Regions from separate parts of the Amycolatopsis sp. NPDC114504 genome, predicted to be linked through region 1. Evidence: riboswitches for the same ligand, from Rfam matches in the RefSeq annotation. Region 1 holds a riboswitch; the other holds the start of a gene.
The links. Region 1 has a riboswitch for glycine ahead of gcvP (aminomethyl-transferring glycine dehydrogenase). Riboswitches for the same ligand answer to the same signal wherever they lie in the genome.

Region 1 (3,404 bases):
GCCCACCGACAGGGTGGTGTACCCGACGACTTCGCTCCGCGGCATGTGGGCGAGGTTGTCGCACGCGACGTCGGTGGACCGCTTCGAGCTCGGCAGGAGTTCCTGCAGCTGGTCCGGGGACGCGACGCTGCCGGGGAAGATGATCGACACGGTGTCGCGGACGACCGCCTCGTAGTCGGGTTCGGCCCTGACCGGGCCGGCGCTCCGGTCCACGGCGAGCGCGATCGCCACGGCGCCGGTGACCAGCGCGGCAAGACCGACGAGCACGAGGCCGCTGATCACGAATCGCCGCCGTGTGCCTTGAGGTTCCGTCGTCATGGCCGGTCTCCTTCCGCGGTGGGACTGATGTCGCGCCGCCGGTGGCCGGTGTTGCTCGTGCAGCTGGATCGTTACGCGTGGAAGACACCCGCTGCTGCGTTAGCTTTGTGAGGTGACGCATTGGCGCGCCGACGAGTGGGCGGAAGCGGTCCGGGCCGGCATCCGGGCGAGGGGCCTCTCCCTGGACGAGGCCGCCAGACGCATCGGCGTCCCCACGTCGACCCTGCGCAGCTGGATCGAACACCGGCACGCGCCCAAGGTCACCGTCTTCGATCACTGGGCCCAGATCGCCGAGGTCACCGGGCTCTCCGAAGCCGAACTCCTGCGCGTCGCCGGCGTCCTGCCCGAAAGCCTCGCCAGCCCGGTCCACGTCGCTCAAGCCGCGAAGGCGCTGCGCGAAGGCATCGACCAGGCCGGGCAGTTCCTCCGGCAGGCCACGGCGCTCGTCTACTCCTCGCCCGGTACGCAGGTGGCCAACCTCATCGCCGCGTCGCCGATCGACTGGGAGATGCGGATCCGCTCCGCCACCCGCGGTGACGAGGTCCGCGTCACCTACCACCACTACGTCGGCATCGTGGCGCCGCGGGACTTCCCGCACGACGACGCCGAGGTGCGCCGGATCCTCGAGCACGACGTCCTCGGTGAGCTGTGGCGGCCGCTCGGGCTGTACTGGCGAGTCGCCGAGGTGCACGACTGGCACGAGCCGCCGCGGCTGGTCATCCAGGTGCCCGAGCAGGAGGCGACGCGGCCGCCCGCGCCGTCGCCGGTCGTCGCCGCGCCGCCCGTCGTGGTGCTGTCGCCGATCTGGGGGTACGGCGAGCTGCTCGCGTCGCTGGTCGCCGACGGGCTCGGGTTCGGCAACGTCGACTTCCGCTACTTCGGCCTCCCGGACGCGATGGCCGACCGCGTCCGGATCACCGCCCGCGAGCTGGCCGAGCCCGCGCCGCGGCTGGTGCACGCGGTGCCGCCGATCATGCTGCTGCACGGCCTGGCCGTGCCCGACCTGACCGGCCGGCTCCCGGTGGTGGTCCGCTACGGCCCGCGAATGCGGGAGCGGGCGGCCCGCATCTACCGCGAGCCGCTGCTCGAAGCCGGCTTCCCGGACGCCTTGGCCGGGGCCCGCGCGATCGAGGACGCGGTCTCGTCGGGGGTGCCACCGGGCTGCGCGTACTACGAGGTGACCCTGGCCGACTCCGACGTCTTCGACGGCGACCGCCTCTCGCTCGACCGGCTCAACGACTCGGTGGCGTGGCTGGCCGAGCAGATCGTGGAGCGGGTGCTGCTGGGGGCGGGGCACCCGCCGGTGCCGCTCGGCGGGCCGTTGAAACGCCTGGTCCTGCCGTCGGGCCGGGTTCGGCGGCCGCCGGCGCTGGCCGGGAGCGTGGTGCACCGGTTCGCCGATCGAGGCGCGGTCGAGGATCACTGTGGCGTTGGCCCGGTGAAGTAGACGGACCTCGGCGGCGGCAGGTACCGTAGCCGCCACAACTGCAGATCGGGCCGTCGAGCCGAGGCGGGAGAGCCCTCACGAACGTGGTGGGGCACCGAAGGAGCAAACTCCCCGGAATCTCTCAGGTACCTGCTACCGCTTCGTGCGAGGCCACTCTGGAAAGCAGGCGCACCCGCGCCTCACCCAAGGTGAAAGCTGTGCTCCGCACAGTGAAACTCTCAGGTGCCATGACAGAGGGGGAGTTCCCAGCGCACCGTTGTGCCCGGTGCCCGGCCCGAGGAGCTCCCATCACCTCCACGCAGTTCGACGCCCGCCACATCGGCCCGTCCGAGGCCGAACGCGCGAAGATGCTGGCCGAGTGCGGCTACGGCAGCCTGGACGCCCTCGTCGGTGCGGCCGTGCCGACCGCCATCCGCGCCACCGCCGACCTGCGGCTCCCGCCCGCCGCGTCCGAAGAGGACGCCACCGCGGAGCTGCGCGCCCTCGCCGCGCTCAACCGCCCGATGACGCAGATGATCGGCCTCGGCTACTCCGACACCGTCACCCCCGGCGTGATCCGCCGCAACGTCCTCGAGAACCCCGCCTGGTACACCGCGTACACGCCCTACCAGCCGGAAATCTCCCAGGGCCGGCTCGAAGCGCTCCTCAACTTCCAGACCATGGTCGCCGACCTGACCGGCCTGGCCACCGCGAACGCGTCCCTGCTGGACGAGTCGACCGCCGTCGCCGAGGCCGTCACGCTGATGCGCCGCGCGTCCAAGTCGAAGTCCAACAAGGTCGTCCTCGACGCCGAGTGCCTGCCGCAGACCATCGCCGTCGTGCGGACCCGCGTCGAGGCCCTCGGCATCGAGGTCGAGGTCCGCGACCTGCTCACCGGCCTGCCGGACGAGTTCTTCGGCGTCGTCGCCCAGTACCCCGGTGCGTCCGGCGTGCTGCGCGGCCGCGGCTTCTACCACGCGATTTCCGAGTCGGCGAAGGCCGCGGGCGCGCTGTTCACCGTCGCCGCCGATCTGCTTTCGCTGACGCTGATCACCGCGCCGGGTGAGTTCGGCGCCGACGTCGCCGCGGGTTCGACGCAGCGTTTCGGCGTGCCGCTCGGCTACGGCGGCCCGCACGCCGGGTTCATGTCCGTCCGCGCCGGGCTCGAGCGCTCGCTGCCCGGGCGCCTGGTGGGCGTCTCGGTCGACGCCGACGGCAACTCCGCCTACCGCCTCGCGCTGCAGACGCGTGAGCAGCACATCCGCCGCGAGAAGGCGACGTCCAACATCTGCACCGCGCAGGTCCTCCCGGCCGTGCTGGCCGCGATGTACGCGGTCTACCACGGTCCCGACGGCCTGAAGCGGATCGCCCAGCGCGTCCACGGCCTCGCCGCGGGCTTCGCGGACGCCCTGCGCAAGACCGGCGTCGAGGTCGTGCACGAGTCCTTCTTCGACACGGTCGTCGCGCACGTCCCGGGCCAGGCCGCCGAGGTCCACGCCGCCGCGCGCGAGGCCGGGATCAACCTCGGCCACGTCGACGCCGACCACGTCCGCGTCGCCTTCGACGAGGTCAGCACCCCCGCGATCGCCGAGAAGGTCCTGCGCGCGTTCGGCGTCGAGGCGGACCTGAGTGACGGCGTCGCGCTGCCGAACGGTCTCGC
Region 2 (3,404 bases), on a different contig from region 1:
GCGCAGGAACGCGATCGACGTCTCGATGTGGGCCCGCAGGTGGCCGGGCCGGTCCGCCGGGTCGAGGCCACCGCCGGTGCGTTCCTTCAGGAACTCGCCCTTCGTCTCGACCACCGTGCTCAGGACGGCCTGCATCAGGCCGGCCTTGTTCGTGAAGTGGTAGGAGATCATCCGGGTGCTGCTGAGCCCGGCGCGTTCCTTGATCTTGGCGAACGTCGCCTTCCGGTAACCGAGGTCGGCGATGACGCCGATGGTGGCGCCGATGATCTGGGCGCGACGGGCCGCCTCGGCGGCGCTGAGCCCCATCTCGGCCATGAGGTCGGTGTTTACTTGCATGAGTAAAAAGTTACTCGGCTGAGTAAATCCGGTCAAGAGGTTTGAACCACCGGCTCGGGGGTACGGCGAACGGCTCAAACGCTCATCCGACCGTTGAGGCTTGCCGCGCGTCGCGTTGACCGGTGTTCTCCTGGCGCTTACCGTCGAAGGAGGTAAATCGCCACGATGTGATTCACGGTCTGGGGCCGGATCGCGGCGATGGATCTCCGGTGGGTCCCGCTCCTGGGACCGGCCGACTGTCATTCGCCGGCCGTCCGGTCGGGCGAGGGGAGGCTTGCGTGGTCGAGGCTGGTTCCGAGAAGCAGCCTGTTGAGGTCGCGGCTGGCGAGCAGGGTGAGCTGTTCCCCGACAACTCGCTGCCGGACGAGCTGGTGGGTTACCGCGGTCCGGCCGCGTGCCAGATCGCCGGGATCACCTACCGCCAGCTCGACTACTGGGCCCGGACGAAGCTGGTCGCACCCAGCATCCGCACGGCGCACGGTTCCGGCTCGCAGCGGCTGTACTCGTTCAAGGACATCCTGGTCCTCAAGGTCGTCAAGCGGCTGCTGGACACCGGGGTCTCCCTCCAGAACATCCGGGTCGCGGTCGACCACCTGCGCGTCCGCGGAGTCCGTGACCTCGCGCGCGTGACGCTGTTCTCCGACGGCACCACCGTCTACGAATGCACCTCGCCGGAGGAGATCGTCGATCTGCTCCAGGGCGGCCAAGGCGTCTTCGGCATCGCGGTCAGCGGCGCCATGCAGGAGATCAGCGGCACCATCCACGAGTTCCAGGCCGAACGCGCCGACGGCGGTGTCGTCGAAACGCACCAGCCGGACGAGCTCACCCAGCGCCGCAACGCCCGCAAGACCGGGTGATCACCGCCGCGAGGAGTCGAGTAAGGTTCTCCTCGCGGTCGACGAATCCGCGCGGGAGAGTCCGAGCCACACCTTGAGCTCGGCGCCGAAGGAGCAAGTCCTCCCCGGAACCTCTCAGGCACCCTGGACCGCGCGGACGAGACGCCTCTGGAAAGCGGGTCGTCAGGACACAACCTGATGGCCCCGCCGACGGTGCAAGCCCGGCTCAACCTCGGGCGAAACTCTCAGGCGCCCCTCGGGGTACGGACAGAGTGGGGAGGCCGGGGGACATCGTCCCCGGCCCGGCTCGGCTGTCCGCAGGAGGCTCCGTGGAACTGTCACTCGCCTCGCTGGAACAGGGCATCCCGTTCGCCGAGCGGCACATCGGTCCCGGGCCGGACGAACTTCGCCGCATTCTCGATGTCGTCGGTGTCGCTTCTCTCGACGAGCTCTCCGAGCGTGCTGTTCCTGAGTCGCTGCGGTCCTCCGCTCGTCCGCTCGAACTGCCGCCGGCCGCCACCGAAGCTCAGGCGCTCGCCGAGCTTCGGGCGCTTGCCGGCCGTAACCGAACGATGGCCCAGATGATCGGGCTCGGGTACCACGACACCATCACTCCGCCCGTCATCCGGCGGAACGTGCTCGAGAATCCGGCCTGGTACACCGCTTACACGCCGTATCAGCCCGAGATTTCGCAAGGCCGGCTCGAGGCGCTGCTCAACTTCCAGACCATGGTCGCCGATCTGACCGGGCTGCCCGTCGCCAACGCGTCGATGCTCGACGAGGCCACCGCTGCCGCCGAGGCCATGACACTCGTGCGGCGGGCCGGGAAGTCCGCTTCGAACCGGTTCGTCGTCGACCAGGACACCCTGCCGCAGACCCTCGCCGTGCTTCGGACCCGGGCCGAACCCCTGGGCATCGAACTGGTCGTCGAGGACCTCTCCCAAGGTCTCACCGGACTTGGCCTCGGCGGCGACTTCTTCGGGATGCTGCTTTCCTACCCCGGTGCGTCGGGTGCGGTGCACGAGCTCGACTTGACGATCTCCGAGGCCAAGAAACACGGCGCCGCGGTGATCGTCGCCGCCGACCCGCTCGCCCTGACCCTGCTGCGGCCGCCGGGGGAGCTCGGCGCCGACGTCGCCGTCGGATCCACCCAGCGGTTCGGTGTCCCGCTCGGCTTCGGCGGCCCGCACGCCGCCTACCTCGCGGTCCGCGAAGGCCTGGAACGGCAGCTGCCGGGACGCCTGGTCGGCGTCTCGAAGGACGCCGACGGCGCACCCGCGTACCGGCTCGCCCTGCAGACCCGGGAACAGCACATCCGCCGCGAGAAGGCGACGTCGAACATCTGCACCGCGCAGGTCCTGCTGGCGGTGATGGCCTCGATGTACGCCGTGTACCACGGGCCCGACGGGCTGCGCGGGATCGCGCTGCGCGCCCACCGGATGGCCACCGTGCTCGCCGCCGGCCTCGCCGAAGGCGGCATCGACGTCGGACACGGCGAGTTCTTCGACACCGTGACCGCGTCGGTGCCCGGGCGGGCGGAAGCGGTCGTCGCGGCGGCTCGCGACCTCGGCGTGAACCTGCGGCTCGTCGACGACGACCACGTCGGCGTCGCCTGCGACGAGACGACCACCCGCGAGCGGCTTTCGTGCGTGTGGAAGGCATTCGGCGTCTCGGTGTCCGATGTGGACGGCCTCGACGCGGACACGGCGGACGCGCTCCCGGCGCCGCTGCGGCGCACCAGCGCGTTCCTCACCCACCCGGTGTTCCACGCCCACCGCTCGGAAACCGCGCTGCTGCGCTACCTGCGCCGGCTGTCCGACAAGGACGTCGCGCTCGACCGCAGCATGATCCCGCTCGGCTCGTGCACCATGAAGCTCAACGCCGCCGCCGAAATGGAACCGGTCACCTGGCCGGAGTTCGCCGGGCTGCACCCGTTCGCGCCCGCCGAAGACGCCGCCGGGCTCCTGGAGGTGGTCGCCGACCTGAGCGCGTGGCTCGCGCGGATCACCGGCTACGACACGGTTTCCCTGCAGCCCAACGCGGGCAGCCAGGGCGAGTTCGCCGGGCTGCTGGCCATCCGGGCCTACCACCGCTCGCGCGGCGAGGGCGAGCGCGACGTCTGCCTGATCCCGGCCAGCGCCCACGGCACGAACGCGGCGAGCGCCGTGATGGCCGGCATGCGGGTGGTCGTCGTCCGGTGCGACGACGACGGGAACATCGACCTCGCGCACC

Region 2: another riboswitch for glycine. It lies ahead of gcvP (aminomethyl-transferring glycine dehydrogenase); the one in region 1 lies ahead of gcvP (aminomethyl-transferring glycine dehydrogenase).

Annotation. Positions count from the first base shown of each region.
Region 1 covers NZ_JBVKDU010000006.1:380,861-384,264, reverse strand. The annotation lists gene ACZ7PG_RS43580 (hypothetical protein) at 1-318, opposite strand, end outside; gene ACZ7PG_RS43575 (helix-turn-helix domain-containing protein) at 431-1,765, shown strand; glycine riboswitch at 1,911-2,009, shown strand; gene gcvP (aminomethyl-transferring glycine dehydrogenase) at 2,053-3,404, shown strand, end outside.
Region 2 covers NZ_JBVKDU010000005.1:780,773-784,176, reverse strand. The annotation lists gene ACZ7PG_RS39725 (TetR/AcrR family transcriptional regulator) at 1-336, opposite strand, end outside; gene ACZ7PG_RS39720 (MerR family transcriptional regulator) at 615-1,193, shown strand; glycine riboswitch at 1,236-1,334, shown strand; gene gcvP (aminomethyl-transferring glycine dehydrogenase) at 1,502-3,404, shown strand, end outside.